Regions from separate parts of the Shouchella rhizosphaerae genome, predicted to be linked through region 2. Evidence: riboswitches for the same ligand, from Rfam matches in the RefSeq annotation. Region 2 holds a riboswitch; the other holds the start of a gene.
The links. Region 2 has a riboswitch for lysine ahead of V5G21_RS03290 (Na+/H+ antiporter NhaC family protein). Riboswitches for the same ligand answer to the same signal wherever they lie in the genome.
Positions count from the first base shown of each region.

Region 1 (11,513 bases), 950 kb from region 2:
GTGTACAATTCACCCGTCCGCTTTTGTAAATCGTCCTTGTCGAACACGCCTTCAGCCAATCGCTTAAAAAAGCGAGGCATCCCATTTTCGCTCACATTGCCGCGCACGCCTAAAACAGAGGCATGCCCGTCAATCATCTCCGCAATTGGCAATAGGTCACGCTCGTTCCCTCCCGTGCCGTGAAGCAACACCAGTGTGGGAGCAGCGCTATTTTTCGCTTGTTGGAAAATATGTTTGTGTTCAGCCATTTGTCTCCTACTCCTCTCGTTTTACAAACAACGGCCGTAAATTCGCCTCTATTTCTCCACGCTTCGCCTCTAAATAAGGTGGAAGTGCAAGGCGTTGGCCAAGGGACTCATATGGTTCGTCTGCTTCAAATCCTGGACCGTCTGTCGCTAGCTCAAACAAAATGCCATTCCGGTCACGTGTATAGATGGATTGGAAGTAGTAGCGTTCGACAATGCCTGAATGAGCTACTCGGTTCCCCGAAAGCCAGTTTTGCCATTTTTCAAGTTCCTCTTTTGATTGTACACGGAAAGCTACATGGTGGACACTCCCCCGCCCAGGGCGTTCTTTATGTGATTCTGTGTCTTCTTTTAAATAGATTTCTGCCCCTGCTCCACCTTGGCCTGTCACGTAGAGTGAAGTGCTTTTGCTTACTTCACGTTCTAGTCGGAAGCCAAAGATATCCGTAAGCACGTTCGCCGTGACGGTTCGATCAGAAACGGTTATTTCCATAGGGCCCAGTCCATAAATGCCATATTGTTCCGGCACAGGGCTGTGCAGCCATGGTTTTCCATCGTTGTCTGTCCGTTCGTCGGCCACAAGCAACAAACGCTGCCCTTCAAAGTCTTCAAACAAAAGGCTGCTTCTCTCCCCTTCCGTTTGAATCCCTTCATGGGTGACACCTAGTCTACTAAACCGCTCACTCCAATAGGACAGCGCTTCATAGGAAGGTACCCTTAACCCTGTTCGTGAGATACTATTTGTGCCACGATACGTTCTGCCTGCCATCGGAATTTCAAAAAACGTCAACTCCGTGCCAGGATTGCCCCTTTCATCTGCGTAAAACAAATGGTACATTGAGGGATCGTCTTGGTTAACCGTTTTTTTCACAAGCCGCATCCCTAGCACGTTTGTGTAAAAATCTACATTATTTTTAGCATCAGCCGTGATCGCTGACACATGATGATGACCTATTAATGGGAGCATGTCCATTGCTCGTCTCCTTTTTCAGCGCTTTCGCCCTAACATTTTTTGGTACAGAAAGATGAACACATTCAATTACCCGAATCATTGACCTTGTTATTCCCCTTTTTCTCCTTTTCAGTTTACCATTATACGGGCGTGTTGCAACTAAAACGAGCCACGCTGTTCATAGAACAACATGGCTCATACAAGATTGACTGTCTAAGGTCGCTTTGCTGATTTTAAATGAGCAATCTCGTCTTCCAATAGCGCCACATATTGTTCATATATGTCAATAAACGCTTCGCGGCGGTATTGTCGTTCTTCTGCCTTCATCTCCTCGATTTTATGCTTTAGTTCTTCTTTCGAAGGATGGCGCTGCTCCATTCTATTCCCTCCCAACCAATTCTCCTTCTTACGCTCCCATTCCCGTTGCAAAAAAAATAAAACGCCCACTTGTATTACAACAGGTACACATTCCAGAGCAAAAAAAAACAGGGCGTGTGCCCTATGCATGGTAATCGTTAATCATTTCTAGAATGGTCATCTCTTCTTCCCGTTCTTGTTCCACTTGTTTGGTTTGCTCTCTCATGATTCACACTCCTTGAATGGTTTTAAAGCTGTTTCTCTCTATAACAATAGTATATGTACTTGTATCATAACAGTCAATATATTTTTCTGTTTGTTTTATAACAAATGACAAAATAAAAAAACAACCCCTTAGAGAAGGGATTGTTTTTTTAGCGCATAGTTTCGAATGGCGTAAGCAACGCCATGCTCATCATTTGTTTTCGTAACAAGATCAGCTTGTTTTTGAATCTCCCCTGGCGCATTTCCCATTGCAACGGCCAAGCCTGCTTTTTGAAACATCGACACATCATTAAAATTATCGCCAACGGCCATCACATCTTTTGGAGAAATGCCTAGTGATTGAGCTAATCGTTCGACCGCAATGCCTTTTTGGGCATTTACATCGGTAATTTCAAGATTGTCTGCTGCAGAGGCGCTGACGGCAAAGTTTTTGTCTAACTCTAGCCTGTCTCTCGCACTCATGAGCCGTTCAGCGTCTAGTGAAAAAGCAAGGAGTTTAAGCACAACCGCTCCGTCTTCAAGCAGTTTTTCGTAACAATCGATCAATTTGATTGAGCCGTTGTCAAAACGGTCTTTGGCGAATGTCATAATTTCTTGTTCAGACAATTTCGCGCCTGTTGATTTTAAGACATCGACTACTACGGCAAGGCCTGCTTCAAAATCGTCCGAATACACGCCTTCATTCGTATACACTTCAAAATACACATTTTCATTTTTTAAGACAGCCATCGCATGCCGGGCTTGGTCTGGACTGAGAACGGCTTCATGGAGAAGTCGTCCGTGTTCATCATGGATTTGCGCGCCATTCGCACTAATGATCGGCAATGATAACCCTGTTTTTTTCAAAGGGACTGTTGCCTCGTAAAGATCTCTCCCTGTTGCAATCGCGACAACCGCGCCTTGCTTTTGTGCTGCCTTGATCGCTTCTTCGTTCTCTTTTGATACAGAGCGTTTTTCATCAAGCAGCGTCCCATCCATATCAGTGACAATTAACTTCACGCGCTCACTCCTTTCCCATTTATTTTAAGGGAAACCAAATGCTATTTGCAAATACGTGCTTTTGCTTAATGGAATAGTTTTGTGTTTACGCGACATACTACAGGCAACACAGAATGAAAGAAAGGATGGACGAAATGGGAAAGAAACCGTTTGTCGCTCTCTTATTTGCATTACTTGCTTTATCCGCTTGCGTCGATGGCACTTCTCCTAGCAAAGCATCTGATGAAATCAAAGGGCTCTCGAGCCAATTGGATGTCAATCATGAGCAAAAAGAACAGTCAAAAGCAGCAGAAGACTATGCCCGTGCCTTTGAACAGTATGTTGATGAAGCTGCCCCTGTCTTGGTACAATTACAAGAGGCGGTCATGACAGGAAATAACAGTGAAGCAGCCGCACTTACAGAACTTCTCGCCGATAAAGCAAAAGCACACGAGCAAACAAACACGTTTCCGCCGCCATTTGCCGGAGGGTTTGAGGATATCCACCATTCCTATACGGTAAGCTTAGGCGAGCTTGAACAGGCGCTAAACAACCATTCCTATGAGGCCGAGCAACAACATTACAGCAATGCTTCTTTATCGTTTCGATTAATGAGGCGTGAATTTGAGTCAATTATTACGGAATATGGCATTAAGGCTAACCCCTCGTAGCAATTTGTCGAAGCTTGACTCTTTTTCCTTTTATTTGACTAGTTTTGTTAATGCATTTTTCTTCTTGCTTGATTTTCGCTATAATACGAAATGGAAGATGAAAATGTAAAGGCGGAGTGGCAAAAATGATTTATATTGATATTGAAGTGAAACGCAACGAAATGCATTTAATGGCCGGCAAATACGGCATGACGTCTAAAAAAACCGTTCAATGTTCACAGGAACTAGATGTTCTTTTAAATTGCTTGGAATCCCACCGTTATAGAAAGACTGATAAATAGTTTGCAAACCGGAATAAAATCTGATAAGGTTAAGCCATAAAATTGAACAGATGTGAGAGTAGAGGCGCGTAAACGATCAGTACGGCTGCTGAGGAATTGGGATCTGTTTGAACCAGCCGGAAAGGGGTTTATGCCGAAATGGGCGGTTTTTCCCAAAGGCCGTACCATTGGGGCTGTTTCTGAATAAGGGCAGCACTGTCATACGAACGTATGGGGGGCTATCTCAAACTTGGAAAACGACCCGTTTGCCTAGTGCAACAATGAGCCTCTGTCATTGTTGTTTTTTTGTGCCTCTACTCGCCACCTATTTAGGAGGATTCCCATGGATTTTGGCTACCTGATGACGGCAATGGTCACACCTTTTACAAACGAAAATGCTTTAGATGTGAATGGCATACGTACGCTCATACACCATTTAGCAAATAATGGGACGGATACGGTCGTTATCCATGGCACTACAGGCGAAGCCCCAACACTAACACTTGAAGAAAAACAAACGCTCCTTTCAGTCGCGGTGGAAGAAGCAGCCAATGCAAACATAAAGGTGATTGCCGGCATCGGCGCAAACAGTACACAACAGGCGGTACAAATGGCACAGTTAGCTGAGCAAACAGGAGCGGATGGGCTGATGGTCGTTGTGCCTTATTACAACAAGCCATCCCAAGAAGGGATTTACCAACATATTGCCCAAGTGGCTCAATCCACTCCTTTACCTGTCCTGCTTTATAACGTACCAGGCCGTACAGGTGCTGACATGAGTGCGGAAACAGCATTGAGGCTGGCTGAGATCGACCAAGTATTTGCGATTAAAGAAGCGAGCGGAAATATCGATAAAGTCACGGAGATTCTGCGTCTCGCCCCGGAAGGCTTTTCGGTATACAGCGGCGATGATTCGTTGACGCTGCCAATGATGGCAGTTGGCGCTAAAGGCGTTGTCTCCGTTGCCTCCCATATTGTTGGCCGTGAAATGAAGCAAATGATCGATGCTTTTGCAAGTGGCGAGCTGCAGCTTGCTGCCTCGATCCACCATAAGCTTTTCCCTGTCATGAAAGCGATGTTTATGGCACCGAGCCCTGCTCCTGTCAAAGAAGCGCTTGCTCGTTATCGGTTACCAGGCGGCGGGGTGCGTTTGCCGCTAATTGGCCTTAATGAAGCGGAAAACATGGAGCTCGCAGCGGTGCTTGAACCGTTTTTGCCAATAGCGAGTCGTTCGGTTGCCTCTTCATGAAAAAAGTTCCCTCATGTACGTATGAGGGAACTTTTTTATATCGTTAACCTTTTTTAAAAACGGTATTCCTTCCTAACTTCTTGAAGCAGCTGCAAACTTTTAACAGCCCAGTCACTGTCGTCGCTCCGCAAACGTTCGCAAGCAGCTTCCCAGGCAGCTTTTAATGATGATCCATAGTCTGGCAGCTCCCCTTCATACGGTTTCACAGTCGAAAACGGCACCCATGCCTTTTCCAAATAAGCAAGCGCTTTCCGCTCATGAAAAAAGGGAACGTCTATTTGTTTAGGATGATGCAAATCCCCTTGGTTCGGATGGGTAAGGACAGCAAGCACTTGAAACAGCGCCCTATTTTCTTCCTTCCTCACCTCTAGCACGTTGCCGATATAAATACCCGATTTATACTTTGCCTGTGACAGTTCCATTGTATCTCCCTCCTATCAAACGAGTTGAAAAATCAGCACTAAAAAAGCAACGGCGCTACAAAGGGCGCAAGGGGCAGTCCAATACAGCAACAGCCTTTTATTTCGCATAACTCCAAGGAGCGCTAGTCCGCCAAAAAGGCCTGCCGCGAAAAAACAGCCCAGCAAGGCAACCATGTAAGCCAGATCTGACGCACCCATTATAGGCCTGGCACAAGTGCCGTGAATAAGTTCCAAAGAAACTCAGACATAGGCACAAAATATTGGTAATTAAATTCCTGAAGGCGGTCATTTTCAACAAATAGTTCTAGAACAACAAGCAAAAATGTGCCACTCATAGACAAAATCGCGGCAGCTAGCACGACAACGAGCAACCCAATATAGGCGCACACAAGGCGGACTAGCCATTTTAGCCAAAATGGACGGGGCTTTCTGAATTTTTTATCAGCTTCCATCTAACAATTCCTCCATCACTAGTCTCTTCCTCTACTGTACCAAAGAATGAGCGGATAAGGGAATTGAAAATCTACTAATTGGCGACAATTCTAGTAACAAAAAAACCTCACGCTAACTGGAAGCGGAGGTTCCCTTTAAACTTTAGGCTGAATAAAGCGGGGGCTCATTTTTTCCCCAATAAATGGTTCCAAGTTCATAGTGGCCGTGGAAATTGTCCTGTAGCACATGATAATGAAATTGAAACACGTGCCCTTTTTTGGGCGGTCGGTTCAGCCGCACATGGAAACGGAGCAAATCATCGCCTGTTTTTTTATTGTAAACATGCATGATTTTCTCTCCGCGCCCTGGAGCTGGTGCGTGGGAAACGGTGATTTCAGCTAAATCATCGATTTGTACACTGCTTAGCAATTGTGAGACTGCTTGTTTCAAGCTAGGCATAATGAGTTCCTTATAAGCAGGCTCAATTTTAGGTGAAATTGCCTGTCCAAACTTTTGCAAGCCTTGTTTGTACGCTTCGTCCATAATAAAACGTTCCGTAAGCCAATAATGAGTTAGCTCAATGTCTTCGTATTGATCCGAATAGCCGACTACTACATCAAGCAAATGATATTCTTTGGCGTCAGCTTTCTGAACTAGCGCTTTTGCATCAGCTCTCTGTTTTGTCTCACGGTCAAACAAAGGATCAAATATTGGTAGATGAAAAGATAGAAAGGTTAGCATGACCATCATCATGCTTTTTAGACGACGAATCATGCCTACACCAGCCTTTCACATGTCCCTTTTTTCCTCATTATCGCACGCATCCACCTGCTTTGCCTATAGGAAAATAGGAAAAAAGCTAAAAAAATTACGGCAACCGTGTGCTTCCCATTAAATAGCGATCACATTCCCGTGCTGCTTCACGCCCTTCATGGATAGCCCAAACGACGAGACTTTGGCCGCGGCGATTGTCGCCTGCAGCAAAAATGCCAGGCTTCGAAGTCGTATATTTACCGTATGGCGCTTTTACAGTCGTCCGGCTTGTCGTTTCAATACCGAGCTGTTGCAATAGTTCTTGTTCTGGGCCAGTAAAGCCGATGGCAAGGAGAATGAGATCTGCTTTCCACGTACGCTCGGTTCCAGGAATTTCCGTCCTGATTTTCTGACCGTTTTTTAGTTCAGTTGTTACTTCGACTGTCTGTAAGCCAGTCACTTGGCCGTCTTGATTTCCGAAAAACGCTTTTGTTTGCAACATGTAAGAACGAGGGTCTTTTCCGTAAACAGCCATCGCCTCTTTATGAGCATCTTCAACTGTATGGATGATCGGGTACAATGGCCATACATTGTCTCCACTTCTCATGGCGCCTTTTTGCTTGTTAATATCAAATTGGGTAACGGAGGCGGCCCCATGGCGAATAGAGGTGGTAATGCAGTCTGCGCCAGTGTCACCGCCACCAATGACAATGACATGTTTGCCTTTTGCAGAAATAAACTCTCCGTCCGCAAGTTGCGAGTTTAATAGGCTTTTTGTGTTAGCCGTCAAAAAGTCCATCGCGTAATGAATGCCATTTAACTCTTTACCAGGCGCCTGGACTTCTCGTGGCTTTGTGGCCCCTGTCGCTAGAATCACTGCATCGAATGACGTTTCAAGTTCTTCAGCGGTGATGTCTACACCGATTTCAACTTCCGTTTTAAAGGTAATGCCTTCTGCCTCAAGAAGCTGAACACGCCGCTCGACCACCTCATTCGCCAACTTCACATCCGGAATTCCATAAGTCAGCAAGCCGCCAATGCGGTCATCACGCTCGAATACCGTTACCGTGTGACCAGCTTTGTTAAGCTGGGCTGCTGCAGCTAAACCTGCGGGGCCAGAACCGACAACAGCCACATGTTTCCCAGTCCGCGTTTTTGGCGGCTCCGGTTGAATCCAGCCTTCTTGAAAGCCACGCTCAACGATATGGTATTCAATTGATTTAATCGTTACAGGATCTCCGTTAAGGGCAACCGTGCAAGAACCTTCGCACGGTGCTGGGCAAACACGCCCTGTAAATTCGGGAAAATTGTTCGTTTTATGGAGCCGGTCCAATGCTTCGCGCCATTTCCCCCGATAAACGAGGTCATTCCATTCTGGAATAAGATTGTAAACAGGACATCCAATTTCTCCTGAACCTGCCATCGTCGTTCCCGCTTGGCAAAACGGAATTGCACAATCCATACATCGTGCCCCTTGTTGCCGCAGTTTGTCTTCTGGCATAAATAGCTGGAATTCCTGCCAATTTTTCGTCCGTTCAAACGGATCCTTCTTTTGTGGTGCTTCCCGCTTATATTCTAAAAAACCTGTCGGCTTCCCCACTGTTCTTCACTCCCTGCTGTTAAACCTGACGGGCTGGGCTAGGTTGCCCACCCCGTCAAACTTTTGATCGATCTCGCTTTGATTCGTCAAATGCAGCCATTGCAGCCTCTTCCTCAGTCATGCCTTGCTGTTTCAATCTCTCAATCGCGGTTATCATGTTTTTATAGTCTTTTGGAATAACTTTTACGAAGTTTGTTTTGACTTGCTCCCAGTTATTCAAAATCTCTTGCGCTTGTTCACTTCTTGTTTCGGCAACGTGCTCTGTTAAAAGAGCGTGCAATAGCCTCTCGTCCTCAGCTAGCACGTTTTCGATCAACACCATTCCTTGGTTGCATTTGTCTGTAAACGTCCCATTTGCATCATAGACAAACGCGAGACCGCCAGACATGCCAGCTGCAAAGTTTTTGCCGACTTCACCAAGAGTGACAACAATGCCGCCTGTCATATACTCAAGGCCGTGGTCACCCATTCCTTCGACAACGACTTGCGCTCCAGAATTACGAACGCAAAACCGCTCGCCGGCTTGACCGGCGATAAATGCCTTGCCAGACGTAGCGCCATAAAAAGACGTATTGCCGACAATCACGTTGTCTTTAGCAGCAAATGCCGCATTTTCGGCAGGAGAGACGGCAATCTTTCCACCTGATAAGCCTTTGCCAATATAGTCATTTGCATCACCTTCTAGCCGAAGGGTAATGCCTTGTGGAATAAATGCGCCAAAGCTTTGTCCGGCCGACCCTTTAAAGGAGAAAGAAATCGTATTTTCCGGCAAGCCTGTTGCGCCATATTTTTTGCTTACTTCACTACCGACAATCGTGCCGACTACCCGATCCGTGTTACGAATAGTCGTCGCGTACGTTATTTTTGTGCGATTGTCAAGTGCCGGTTTAGCTGCTTCTAGCAACTCCCTAGCATCGAGTGACTGTTCCAATTTATGATCTTGCGCTTTTGTTTTGATGCAAGCTTTTGTTCCACTTGATTCCGGTTTGAAGAGAAGGTTCGATAAATCAAGTTGTTTCGCCTTGTCATTGTTAATATGTTCGTTTACTTCTAGCAAGTCGGTTCTGCCTACCAACTCATCTACCGTGCGGACACCTAGCTCTGCCATCAGTTCACGCATATCTTCGGCAATGAATGTCATAAAGCGGACGATATAGTCTGCTTCTCCTGTATACTTTCGCCGTAATTCTGGATTTTGAGTCGCAATTCCGACTGGGCACGTGTCTAAATGGCATACACGCATTATCACACAACCGAGCACAACTAAAGGAGCAGTCGAAAACGCATATTCTTCGGCACCTAATAGCGCAGCAACGACTACGTCTTTGCCCGTCATGAGCTTTCCGTCTGTTTCCAGCGTCACCCGGTCACGCAAATTGTTCAGCAACAGTGTCTGGTGCGTTTCCGCCAACCCAATTTCCCACGGTAAACCAGTATGTTTAATACTTGTCCGCGCCGCTGCTCCTGTACCACCATCATAGCCGCTAATAATAATGCCATCAGCGCTTCCTTTGGCGACCCCTGCCGCAATCGTACCGACCCCTGTTCCAGCTACCAGTTTAACGCTCACTTTCGCAGACGGGTTGGCGTTTTTCAAATCGTGGATAAGCTCAGCTAAATCTTCGATTGAATAAATGTCATGATGAGGTGGCGGTGAAATCAAGCCAACCCCTGCCGTCGAGCCACGCACTTCTGCCACCCACGGATAGACTTTTTCGCCTGGAAGTTGCCCGCCTTCCCCAGGTTTTGCTCCTTGTGCGACTTTAATTTGGATTTCATCTGCATTTACAAGATAATGGCTCGTGACCCCAAATCGACCGGACGCTACTTGTTTAATAGCGCTGCGGCGCAAATCGCCATTTTCATCAGGCGTAAAGCGGCGTGGATCTTCCCCACCTTCGCCCGTATTGCTTTTTCCACCTAAGCGGTTCATAGCAATTGCAAGCGTTTCGTGTGCTTCTTTCGAAATCGAGCCGTATGACATCGCACCTGTGCGGAACCGCTTTACAATTGATTCTGCTGGTTCGACTTCGTCTAACGGAATGGCGTTGCCTTTTTTGAACCGGAAGAGACCACGCAACGTTGTCTGCTTTTCTGTTTGCTCATTGATCGCCTGCGTATATTGTTTGTAAAGCTCGTAATTGTTCGTGCGGCACGCATGCTGGAGCATATGAATCGTATGGGGGTTGTATTGATGCTCTTCCCCATTACGGCGCCATTGCAAATCATCTCCTGGTTCAAGCTCACCATCATCGCCTTCACGAGGTGAATAAGCACGTTCATGGCGGGCAAGAACTTCGTTCGCAATTGTCGAGAAGCCGATGCCCCCTATCCGAGATGCTGTCCACGTGAAGTGGCGGTCAATTAACTCTGGATCAATGCCAATCGCTTCAAAAATTTGTGCGCCTCTATAACTTTGAATCGTTGAAATCCCCATTTTAGACAGAACTTTCATGATTCCATTCGTTGTACCATTCACGTAACGCCTACAAGCTTCCACATAATGGAAGTCTGTTAAGAGCTGCTTTTGAATCCAGTCGTCAATTGTGTCGAACACGAAGTACGGGTTGATTGCTTCCGCGCCGTATCCGATCAACAATGCATGATGGTGGACTTCACGTGGCTCCGCTGACTCTACTAGCAAGCTAACTTCTGTGCGGGTGCCGCTGCGGATCAAATGATGATGCAAGCTGGACACAGCCAGAAGCGCTGGAATTGGTGCTTTTTCTGCTGAAATATTACGGTCACTTAAAATGAGCAATGTCGCGCCATTTGAAATGGCTTGATCGGCGTTGGCAAACAATGTGTCAAGGGCCGCTTCAAGGCCTTGGCCGCCTTTTTGCGCTTCAAAAACCATGTCAAGCGTTTCGGCTTTAAAGCCGTCCATTTTGTTTGAGCGGAGTTTTGCTAATTCTTCATTATTAAGAATCGGCGAAGGCAAATAAATATGCCGACAACTTAGCGGCTCCGGCTCAAGGAGGTTCCGCTCTGCGCCAATTGTCGTCCCGACAGCCGTTACCGCTTTTTCACGGATTGCATCAATAGGCGGATTTGTGACTTGGGCAAATTGCTGCTTAAAATAGTTATAGAGAAGCTGCGGCTTTTTCGATAGGACTGCAAGTGGCGAATCATAGCCCATCGAACCAACTGGGTCATTTTCATCTTTAATAAGCGGCATCAGCATTTTTGTTAATTCTTCGTACGTGTAGCCATAGACAAGTTGGCGTTCATGGATGCGCTCAAATTCCGTATCAAACACATCCGCTGTTTCCAGCACGTCATCAAGATGAATTAAATGGTCTTTGACCCACTTTCCGTAAGGTTTTTCTTCGACAATCGCTTGTTTCGCTTCCACATCAGGAATGATGC
Region 1 is NZ_CP144921.1:3,932,083-3,943,595, forward strand. Features, by position in the region: gene V5G21_RS19625 (alpha/beta hydrolase) at 1-248, opposite strand, end outside; gene V5G21_RS19630 (ring-cleaving dioxygenase) at 256-1,218, opposite strand; gene V5G21_RS19635 (hypothetical protein) at 1,411-1,575, opposite strand; gene V5G21_RS19640 (Cof-type HAD-IIB family hydrolase) at 1,909-2,778, opposite strand; gene V5G21_RS19645 (hypothetical protein) at 2,913-3,428, shown strand; gene V5G21_RS19650 (aspartyl-phosphate phosphatase Spo0E family protein) at 3,554-3,709, shown strand; lysine riboswitch at 3,761-3,938, shown strand; gene dapA (4-hydroxy-tetrahydrodipicolinate synthase) at 4,032-4,937, shown strand; gene V5G21_RS19660 (kinase-associated lipoprotein B) at 4,991-5,359, opposite strand; gene V5G21_RS19665 (hypothetical protein) at 5,557-5,811, opposite strand; gene V5G21_RS19670 (YpjP family protein) at 5,954-6,565, opposite strand; gene V5G21_RS19675 (glutamate synthase subunit beta) at 6,660-8,144, opposite strand; gene gltB (glutamate synthase large subunit) at 8,200-11,513, opposite strand, start outside.
Region 1: it holds a riboswitch for lysine, as region 2 does, so the genes downstream of both, dapA (4-hydroxy-tetrahydrodipicolinate synthase) here and V5G21_RS03290 (Na+/H+ antiporter NhaC family protein) in region 2, are expected to answer to the same signal.

Region 2 (11,513 bases):
TACCGTTTCGGCAAACACTGCGGCGCCGCCGTCTTTTAAATCATCACGGGCAACAGCAGTAATAACGACATGTTTTAACCCCATGGTCTCCACGGATTCCGCCACGCGCTCTGGCTCTTGCAAGTCAAGCTCCGTTGGCAAGCCTGTCTTGACTGCACAAAAACGGCAACCTCGTGTACAAATATCGCCAAGGATCATAAAAGTAGCCGTTTTTCGAACCGCCCAACATTCATGGATGTTCGGGCAGCGTGCTTCTTCACATACGGTATGTAGTTTTTTCTCACGCATCATTTTTTTCAAGCCTGTATAAGACTCGTTTGTATTTAGCTTGATTTTTAGCCAGTCCGGTTTGCGCATATGCTGCTCTTTTTCATCTTTTTCTGGCATTGTCACTCCCACCCTTCTGCAAATGAACCGATCTCTTCTATTATCGTACCATGAATTCTACCTCGAACCAACAAGGGAAACGGAATTATTCCAACATTAGTACACGCTGCAACTGGTAAAGATTCTCTGTCATCATTTCGGCCAATTGGCCGAAAACTATACAAAACCCCATAGAAAGGAGCTAGCACAATTGTCTTATTTGCGACGCCGTGTATGGCTATGTTTGCTTGTTGTTCTTCTTAGTTTTTCTAGTTTTTGGCCAGACACAGCTGCAAGTGCGCAAAAGCAGACAGATCCAAACTTATATTCAGAAAGGCTTGCTTTGTATAAAAAAATGGAAGTTCTTACGAGCGTCCCTTGGCCCTATTTAGCAGCTGTCGACTCCTACGAACGGGGTTTACGGAAAGCGTTAAGGGACCGAGAACAAGCAAAAGGCCTTGTGTCTATTTACTATCCAAAAGAAGAATGGGTTGGCGCACTTAATCCAAACATAAACGACAATGATCCAACGACAATCAGCTTATTTGAAGGAATCGGCCTTGATGGAAATGGCGATGGGAAAGCAAACATTGAGGATGATGAAGACGTCCTTTATACATTTGCTCGCTATTTAGAGTCTCACGGTTACTCAGATGAGGATTTCCGTATTGCCCTCTGGCATTTTTACCAACGTGAACAAAGCGTTAACATTGTCAGTGGCCATGCCAAAGTATACGAAACGTTTCAAACGCTCGACTTACATCAACATGCTTTTGTCATGCCCCTTCACCATCATTATAGCTACCGTAGCACGTGGGGAGCCAAGCGAGGCTGGGGCGGTAGGCGCATTCATGAAGGGACCGACATTTTCGCCAATTACAATGTCCCGATCCAATCTTCTTCATACGGCATCGTTGAAACGATTGGTTGGAATCCTTACGGCGGCTGGCGTGTAGGCATACGCGACCTTGACAACATTTATCACTATTACGCCCACTTAAATGGCTATGAAAAAGGATTAGAGAAAGGGTCGATTGTAAAGGCAGGACAAGTCATCGGTTACTGTGGCAGCTCAGGCTACGGCAAACCAGGAACACAAGGTAAATTCCCGCCTCATCTTCATTACGGAATGTACAGGGATAACGGTATCAGCGAATGGTCATTTGACCCATTTCCTTCGTTAAAACAATGGGAGCGCGCGGACAAAAACGCGAAAAAAAACAATTCGTAAACAAATAAGCCTGCCAGTCGCTCGCATTAGTCGAGATCCTGGCAGGCTGTTAGAGTTATGATGATTGGGCTGTTTTCTTGCCTGAAGCTTGTTTATTAAGCGCTTGAAGTGCCAACACCGTAACAGCGAGGAGGGCACCAGCAGCAATCCAAGCAAAAATCGGGCCGAAGAAACCAAGGACGAGAAAAGCAACACCTGCGATTATGGCCGTTAACACCGCATAAGGCAACTGCGTCATCACATGATCCATGTGATGAGCGCCAGAACCAGCTGCCGACAAAACCGTTGTATCGGAAATCGGCGAGATGTGGTCGCCAAAAATCGAACCGGCTAAAACAGCTGCAAACATTGGGATCGCCATCGACGGCTCAATCAGTGCTGCCATTTGCCCGGCAATCGGCAGCAAAATACCAAATGTTCCCCACGACGTCCCTGTCGCAAGCCCAGAAAAACAAGCAATTAAGAACAGGATTACAGGCAAAAAGCCAGGATTGACAGAGTCACTCACTAATGATGCTAAAAACGCGCCTGTTCCTAAGCGATTAATCATTTCAATCGTCGTCCAGGCAAGCACTAAAATGTAAATAGCCGGCATCATTGCCGCCAAACCAGCTTTCAATGCTTTTCCGAAGTCTGGCAAATTTGGCTTAGACGCTAACGTTGTCGCAACAGCAACGATAAAACCAATGCAACTGCCGAGAAGGAGCGAATAGCCGATATCCGTGTATTCGAGCATATTGAGCATTGTCGCCGGCAACCCTTCCGCAGCAGCTGCCGTTGCGCCAGTGTAAAACAAAAGGGAAGTGGTGGCAATGACAAGGGCAATGATCGGCAAAAATAGCTGATAAACGCGGCCATTAGTCATGACGAGTGCTTCATCTAAATCGCCAGGCACATCGCCTTTTGCCGGGTCCGTCAATTCACCAGTGGCTTTTGCCCGGTCTTCATGGCGTTTCATTAGGCCAATGTCGATGTTAAATAAAATGATAAGGACAATAAACAACAGCGCAATTAATGCGTAAAAATTAATCGGTACTGTGTATAAAAATGCTTGGAATGCGCCGAATTCTTCTAACTGGTTAGCAGTTAAAACAGTCGCCAACGTCCCGATAATGAAAGCACCCCAGCTAGATAAAGGCATGATGACACAAATGGGCGCTGACGTTGAATCAACAATGTAAGCAAGCTTCGCCCGAGACACACGGTATCGGTCTGTTAATGGTCGGCTCATATTGCCGACAGTAAGAGCGTTAAAATAATCATCAATAAAAATGACAAAGCCTAACACAAATGGCAAAAACAACGATGACTTTCTCGTCTTAATCCGTCTTGACGCCCAGCGGCTGAATGCTTGTCCCCCGCCGGAAAATGTAATTAAGCTCGCGACCATGCCAACCAGCATTAAGAATAAGACGATATACAATTCCCAATTATTTAATGCAAACCGTGCATCCGCAATGGCTTGCCCAACACCGGAAAATGTAGGCGAATCGACTGCTTCAAAGGAAAACAACAATCCGGCGATTGTTTGGAATATGCCAGCCAGTGCTTGCCCTATATGTTGGTCAAACACCATAAAGGCACCGACCAAAATTGCAATCCCGAGAGAGATTAACACTTTTCGTGTCAATATCACGAGCGTTAATGCCAGAATCGGCGGCAATAGCGACCACCATCCAAATGCATGTTCCAAAAAAACCTCTCCTTTAACGTGGCTGTTTGCTCTATTAAAAAAGACAATGATGGAGATTTCCATCATTGTCCCGTACAATAAACAGTCCCATCCATAGTAGTTCTCCACAGTTCCCTGTGACAGTCCGACACTTCTTCAATGCCAGCCCAGCTAAAAAGCAGCAGGCCCTGCTTTTTGCTTCGGCAAAAACCCCTTTCCCTTTTCTTCAAAGCGGGCCTTCGCTCAAAAAAGGTACTGATGGTGTTTGCGCCTCTACCCCATCTGGCAGATGAGGTGTTCCTATTCAATTCTGTATCAGTTTATCACATATTTTTATGCCAGACAACGACAAAATACGACTTTATTGACTGTCATTTTCTTCCTCAGGTTGTTGGTCTGTATTCGCCTCAAGAGCTGGATAATTGACGATAGGCAGTTGGCCTCCATAAAACTGCGGCACTTCCCCAGAAATAAAGGCAAAACCTGCTGGCAACTCAACCGATACTGTATCTGCCGTCTCAGAAAAGGGCAAAATCACATCCATGCCTACTTCGATCGTGACATAAAAAGACAGCCTCGTATTGTTAATGCCCAGCTGCTCGCTTTCGTCCTTCATGCCTACTTTTGCATCGCCAATCAATGCAAACCGCAGGGGAATGCCTGGCCCGACATCGTTTAATAACGAGTTGTTCAGCGCTCTTCCTAAAGGGATCGTCGCCACTGTGCCTTCGCTTGCGCCGTATGTATTGTCTTCATTGCGTTGGATTGCATTTATCGCCTCATGGACACGGTGTTGGACATTGCCGAGGAGCTTGTTGTATTTTTGAGTGTCCAATGTGACATACGTAATCTGACCGTCTCCGTTCGTTTCAGTAATGAGCATATCGTTCATGTCAGTTTGGCCTAGCTCATCAGTCAACGCTTGCTGAATCGTATACGTCGCAATCCGCTCCATTTCCCGATGGGCAATTTGCGAAATAATCGGGCGCAGCTGTTGGTCGACAAACCAAAGCCCTTGCAAGGACAAAAGCGCGAATAGCACGGACGAAATGAGCAGCACATAGCGAAAAGGAAGCGGCCCTCTTTCTTGTTTTTGGCCTTTAATCGGGCCTCCTTTAAACCGTTTCATGTGTCCCCCTCCCTTTCCTTACATCTCTATGCAAAAGAAAGGGGACACTTACCTGTTATTTTGCTTGTTTACGCACGTAAGTCCGATATTCGTGGGGATAGCGGTTTTTTTCATCAATTGGTCCAGGCACTGTCTCCACAAGCTCCCATTCTTGCTCAGAAAGAGGGGGGACAAACGTATCCGCTTCAAATTTTTCGTCAATGACCGTGACAATGTGTTTGTCACATATATCCCATAACAGCGCAAAAATCTCCGCTCCACCTATGACGTAAATCGCTTCCTGTTTGCTAAGTTGCAGGACATCGTCGAGTGAATGAATGACTTCCGCTCCTTCTGCTTGAAAGGAACGGCTTCTCGTGAGAACAACGTTGTTGCGGTTCGGCAATGGCCCACCCATAGAGTCAAATGTTTTTCGGCCCATGACAATCGTTTGACCTGTCGTTGTCCGCTTAAAATGGCGCAAATCAGCAGGCAAATGCCAAGGCAATCCGTTGTCTTTCCCGATGCCATAGTGGGCGTCTCGTGCATAAACAAACACAATCATACGGACACCTCTGCTTTAATATGCGGATAAGGATCATAATGTTTCAGTTCAAAATCATCGTAAGTAAACGCAAACAGGTCTGTTACCTCTGGATTGATATGCATCGTAGGTAGCTGTTTTGGTTTACGCGTTAATTGAAGCTTCGTCTGTTCAATATGGTTGTTGTACAAATGGGCATCGCCAAACGTATGGATAAATTCGCCAGGCTTTAATCCGCACACTTGGGCCATCATCATCGTTAACAGGGCATAAGACGATATATTAAAAGGAACGCCAAGAAAAATGTCGGCACTGCGCTGGTACAATTGGCAAGAAAGTTTTCCGTCGTTTACGTAAAACTGAAACAAGCAATGGCATGGCGCAAGCGCCATTTCTTCAATCTCCGCGACATTCCACGCATTGACAATTAAGCGGCGAGAATTCGGATTCGTTTTTATTTGCTCAACCACTTCAGTAATTTGGTCGACTGTTTTGCCGTTTGCCCCTTCCCAGGAGCGCCATTGTTTTCCGTAAACAGGCCCAAGGTCGCCGTTTTCATCCGCCCATTCGTTCCAAATACGAACGCCATTTTCTTGCAAATAACGGATGTTCGTGTCGCCTTTTAGAAACCAAAGCAATTCATGGATGATCGAACGCATATGCAATTTTTTCGTTGTGACAATTGGAAAACCCTTTTCTAAATCAAAGCGCATTTGGTAACCAAATACGCTAATGGTGCCAGTGCCTGTCCGATCTGATTTTGGCGAGCCGTTTTGCAAAACGTGCTCGCATAACTGCAAGTATTGTTCCATAAAAACGTCAACTCCTGTTTTCAATTCATTTACATCGATTGTTTCATTTTTATAAGCGCGTCTTTTCCTGTCATTCCTTTGTGAATGCCTAACTCCTCACACTTGAGTGTAACAGATTCCAGCGGCGCTTCAAGCAACTGTTCGATTGTGCGCACGCCAACCGCACGTCCTGCGATAATTCCTCGTTCTTTCAGCTTTTCGTTTAACAGCTTCACGTCAAGGGCCCCACACATAATGTATCCTGTGTCGCATGTCACGGCCATAAAGTTTGTTTTCGGCAATTTGACCGTAATGGCGACAAACGTTTCCTTCTCAATCGTAATTGGCTGAATATCAATCATTGGCCCCGCTCCTTTGTAAGTTGTTTCACCACAACATATGAGCAGGCAAAGAAATCAGTGCCATTTTTTCAACATGTCCAGCAGAATATCGCGCAAAAATTCAGGGAGCAAATACGTTTTCTTTTTCGCCTCGGCAATTTTCGGGAACAAAAACCCAAACGTATACATGTCCAATGTCGCCAGTCTGTAAATGTGTTCGGCAACAATCGGTTTGCCACAAACGAAGATGCCTTCAGGCTTGACGTCAATTCCTGTATATACCATCGTCCCGAGCACTTCCCCTCGGAAACCAAATCCTTTTAACTGCAATTGTACAATATCATCGGTTTGCGCACGCTCAATCGTTTCGGTCAGTTCCGCACCGGTCAACTCAACAATGCACGGGTTAATCGGATGAGGGCAAACGCGATGAAGATCACCGTACGTGACTGGCCCTTCCGGCAAGCTTTCCAACAGCACGCCTGCATTTAGCATCCCAAGCTCAGCGCCGCACCAAGCACTCAGTTCGTCACACAGCGCTTGCGGCCCAGCCGAATGTTCGAACCATTTGACTTCCAGCTTTCGTGTAAGAACGGCCGCAGGCGCACTTAAAGCAGCTTGCGCCTTTGTTTGCAACGACTGTAGGAGCGTACGCGCACCCGGATCCTCATCAAAATTCCGGGGGTCAAGCAGTTCTTCTTCTGCGGAAAGAAATTTATGGCTTCCTTCTGCAAATTCAAGCGACAATTTCCCCAAGTATTGGCCATGTTTGCCCGCTTGAGCGATCAGTTTCCCACTAATGCGCTTTCCATATGGGAGGGCATGGTGTGTATGGGCACCGATAATGACATCAATTTCAGTAATTTCAGCAGCAATTTGTTCATCCCGTGGCAGCCCTAGATGAGAGAGAAGGACAAGTGCATCTGTCTTGGCAGCAACTTGTTGCGCCAACTGGCGAAGTCTTTCTATAGAAAAAGCGACATCCCAACCCAACTGCTCATAGAAATGGATCATGGAGGCAGTGTAGCCAATATAGCCGATCCGAATGCCACCTTCCATTTCATCGATCCAATAAGGTTTGATCCAGTGCGGATAAGTCCCTGTTTGTTGGTCAATTAAATTGGCGGCAAGCACTTGGAATGAAGCGTGCTCGTACATCTCGTAAAGCATTTGTTTGGAAAATGTCACACCTTCGTTGTTGCCAGGCACGGCAAAATCAACGCCTGCTTCATTTAATAGCTCAATGTTTCCTTTTCCGTAAGTCGCTTCTGTAAGCGGGTTTGCCCTGTCTGCATGGTCTCCTAAATCGACATAGCGCATAAGGGGATGGCGATGCCGCTTTATATATGAGACAATCCGCGGCCATGTGGCAAAACCGCTGTGGATGTCGTTTGTATGATAAATGGTAACCGTCTTGGTCACAAAGTCGCCTCCTCTTATTTCGATCTGTTCCTGATGTGTGGTGTTTACAGCAGGCCTTGGAGAATAAACTGCACCGCAAGCCCGATAAAGACAAGCTTCATCAACCACACGAGCAAGTTCGAGCGAATTCGTTGGTTGAGCCAAGCACCCGCCTTGCCACCAAACCACGCGCCAGGAATAAGCGCCAGTGCATAAAGCCAGTGGATGTGACCAGCCGCAAAATGGGCAGCTGAACCTGACACGGCCGAAAACAAAATAACAAGCATGGCGGTTGCAGCAGCTATTTTAGCAGGGAACCCAAACCAGACAATCATGACGGGAACCATTAACGCCCCTCCACCGACGCCGAAAAGGCTCGATAAAAAGCCCACGCCAATGCTGACTACAATGGCGGCAGTAGGCGAATAGCCATAAACATAACGATTTCCAGCTTCATCCGTGCTCTCACGGATCACCCCTTTAACAGGCGCATCTTTGCGTTTTAGCTTTCCCCGCAAAAATAAACTACCCGCAATAACGAGCATAAAAAGGCCAAAATAAACCATAAACGAATCCGTTGACAACACTTTGCTGGCGCTAGTCCCAAGAATCGCCCCTGGAACAATACCAATCAAAAAAAGAAGTGCGCTTTTCCAATCAATCGTTTTCTGTTTATGATAGGCTAGCACAGAAGAAATGCCAGTAAAAATCATAACAAATAAAGACGTGCCTGCAGCTGTTTGCGGAGAAATGACGTCGACAGCAGCAAACAAGCTACCGAGTCCAAGCAAAGCAGGCACGACGATTACACCGCCCCCAAGACCGAGCAAACTCCCAAACGCCGCTGCAGCAAAACCTACTAATACGAGCAGTACATATTCCATTAAAAAACCAGCTTTCTGTATAATCATATTTAAATATGGACACCCAAAAAGCTAGTGCCACCCTGAAACAGCACAACGCTTAGACGCTTGCTGTTCGCGTGCTGTTAAAATAAATCCAACTGTCTTGGCGCCAGGTCCGTATATTCGATGCCCATCATCTCGATCAACGCGCGAGCGTTTTGGGCGGCATGACCGCCAGAATTGTTGTTAAAAACCACATAAATGTGCTCACATTGTTGTCGCAGCGACTGAAGGCGCGTTTTCCATTCAGCAAGCTCCCGTTCGTTGTAATTATACAAATAGCGAACATCACGCCATTCTTGCCCTTTGCTCGGCCCATTCCAACCATGGACATTGCGTCCATGCATACGAACCAATGTCTTTTGGCGGTCGGTTGGCTCGAGCACAGTTGGAATCGAGCGTGCCCCGGCTTGAGGTTCATCACAAATGCTGTGAATCCAATTTTCCTCGCGCATCAACGCGAGCGTTTTCTCACGGTAAGCAGGCAAAAACCACGATTCATGCCTGAATTCAAGCGCGACCGGAAAACCTTTCAACTGTTCGCGCACTACACGAAGCCAAGCAACGTGTTTTTTCTGAACATCAAACCAAGGGGGAAACTGGCATAAAACCATCGCTAGTTTGCCTGCTTCCGCCATCGGTTGGATTGATTCTATAAATGCAGAAAACATCTCTTGCTTCGATTGAAAAGGAGAAGGCGACTCTCCCCGCTGATGGCCTGTTATTTCCTGATACGCTTTGACAACAAATTGAAAGGACGCCGGCGTTTCGTCTACCCACTTTCGGATCGACGATTGGGGTGGAACGGCATAAAACGAGGCATCCAACTCCACAATCGGAAAATAGCCCGCATACGTTTGCAACTTTTCTGCTGGCTTTACGCCTTCGTATAAGCGATGATGGTCACCCCAGCCGCTTAAACCTATGTAAATCACTAAAAAACGCCTCCCGCACATTTCTCTCTATTTTAACATATTTCCAAAAGAAGTCTCCCCCTTCAAGCGTGTGAAGGGCGTAGCAGTGCGGTAAGGGGGAGATGAATATCGGTCGAGCGAAGAAGGGATTCGCTTATTAGCCACTGCCTAATGAATCGATAAACTCTTGGAACAAGAGGGTTAGCTTGGTCCATTTCGTCAGCTACCAAAAGGGGCGATTACCCAAGAAGCCCCCACTTCAAGCAGCCTGTAAGGGTGGTAAGTGGTGGGTAGTTCACCGCAATCTCTTGTAAAATGTTAGTTCCACATACACAAACTTACGAAACGCAGATTTGATACATTGCTGCAATCTTACCGAAAGGAAACCAAAAAACGCCCAGAGAACGATTCTCTGAGCGTTTGTATGCATAAATATGCTGGCGACCAAAAAACAGCGGCAATCCTACTCTTCCTTTTCCCTCTCGATTGCCCGTTCAAGACCGATTTGATAATTGCTTAGCAAACTACTTTGGAAGTTGATGACATCTTGTGTAGCACTGATTTCGTTCGTCGCCTTTTCAATTGTATTGCCGACTTCATTGAGGAGATCTTGATAAGGGCCCACCACTTCCGATTCACGCTCAGCATCAAATTCATCCGCATGCTTGCCATACCAATTCTCTTTCGTTAATTCCGGTTCTTTAAAAGTATGTTTTGTATCGCCCATGATAATTTCCTGTCCAATTAAGTGGGCCCTGCACGCTCTTAAGCGAGCAATTTTTTCATTGGCTGCTTGGATGGCATTTTCCGTCTCCCGTATTCGATTTCGATAAAATTCAACCGACATGTGTCTTCCTCCTATCGACTATCTGCTTTCACTTGCACATCTAAATGTGGCGCACGTTTGAGCAGCTCCTGTTTAAATTCTTCCATCCGCTCAGGCGAGACTTTCACCTCTCCCTTTGGCCCATTATGTTTGATATTAAATCCTTGAGAAGAGCCAACGATACGCTCTTTCCCAGAAAAAGGGCTGCCCATCGGTTCAAGCGCTGTCATGCTTTCATAAGAGTAAAAACGGCTAATTAAACCAGCTTGAACAAACAAACCCTCTTCTTTCAACTCATATGTAATAAACACCATCCCGCCAACAAAATAAATCATTCCAATCATAAATAAAAGGCCAAAAAACAATAAACGCCCAATGGAGTCTTCGACCATGAACACAATCGCCATAATAGCAGTCAACCCCACAACCAACGCACTGTAACCAAATACAACCTTCTTATCTCGTGATGTTTTGTATATGTTCATAAAACACCCTCCTTTATTTGGCAGCGTGGAAGACTGTCCGTTCAAGGAATTCGTTACACACTTCTTTCCATTTAGAAAAAGATGTTTTTTGAATAATGACATCTTCGTTTGAATGAACATCTTTGTATCTTACAAACCAAACTCCATCTCGTGCAGGCATATGAAACAATAGGTCATTCAAATCTGTTTCTGTCTGTTCTCCATCAAGTGAAACATGGATCACACTTGTATTAAAAAACTTCCAATCATTCGCTAAAAGCGCTTCTGCAAATTCATCAAACCACGCTTCATTTTGCCTAGTTGCTTCAAGCCAGTACATTTTTACTTCTTTTACATGCCGCTGGTCACTTAGCGCAGTAAAAGCGCCATTTGACATCGTGAATTCAATCTCGTTGCTCGGTTCTAAATCTTTATATTCAATGAACTGATGCATGTTCTTCTCTATACTCTTTGCATCAACAGGATGAAACTCTTGGATAATTTCTTGCTTTATGTAATGTTCAATCCATTGGCCGTCGCCGATACGCCTAAATAATAATGCTTCATTGGTCAGTGGGTTTGATAAACGGATCAATTGCTTTGCTTCAGCTACACTGCGAATAAAAGATTGCAGCCCATCCGCAAGCGGAACCTCATCCTTTGAAGCCTTCTCATCATCCCAAACCCCTTTAAGCATAAGTTGATGCGCTGCACATTCAAACAACGTTTCCCAGCTCTCTTCTGATTTTTCGCCAAACACTTCCTCTCCTAACGACTTGGCCAACACCTCATAGCCACACATCGTCAAAAGAAGCATCCATTCCTCCGTCGTACACCGCATAAAGGGCTTCATCTTTTTTCTCCTTTCAAAAAATGCCGTTTTTAGAACATGTGGGGGATGTTGGCTAAAATAGCAAGTACCACAAGTATCCCTATCCCTTCTAAAAGAA
Region 2 is NZ_CP144921.1:604,782-616,294, forward strand. Features, by position in the region: gene lipA (lipoyl synthase) at 1-387, opposite strand, end outside; gene V5G21_RS03285 (M23 family metallopeptidase) at 587-1,597, shown strand; gene V5G21_RS03290 (Na+/H+ antiporter NhaC family protein) at 1,653-3,290, opposite strand; lysine riboswitch at 3,380-3,553, opposite strand; gene yunB (sporulation protein YunB) at 3,631-4,398, opposite strand; gene V5G21_RS03300 (dihydrofolate reductase) at 4,454-4,942, opposite strand; gene V5G21_RS03305 (thymidylate synthase) at 4,939-5,733, opposite strand; gene V5G21_RS03310 (YunC family protein) at 5,763-6,074, opposite strand; gene V5G21_RS03315 (bifunctional UDP-sugar hydrolase/5'-nucleotidase) at 6,129-7,475, opposite strand; gene V5G21_RS03320 (sulfite exporter TauE/SafE family protein) at 7,520-8,365, opposite strand; gene V5G21_RS03325 (DUF72 domain-containing protein) at 8,443-9,294, opposite strand; gene V5G21_RS03330 (YwqH-like family protein) at 9,737-10,120, opposite strand; gene V5G21_RS03335 (PH domain-containing protein) at 10,132-10,584, opposite strand; gene V5G21_RS03340 (hypothetical protein) at 10,598-11,416, opposite strand; gene V5G21_RS03345 (hypothetical protein) at 11,446-11,513, opposite strand, start outside.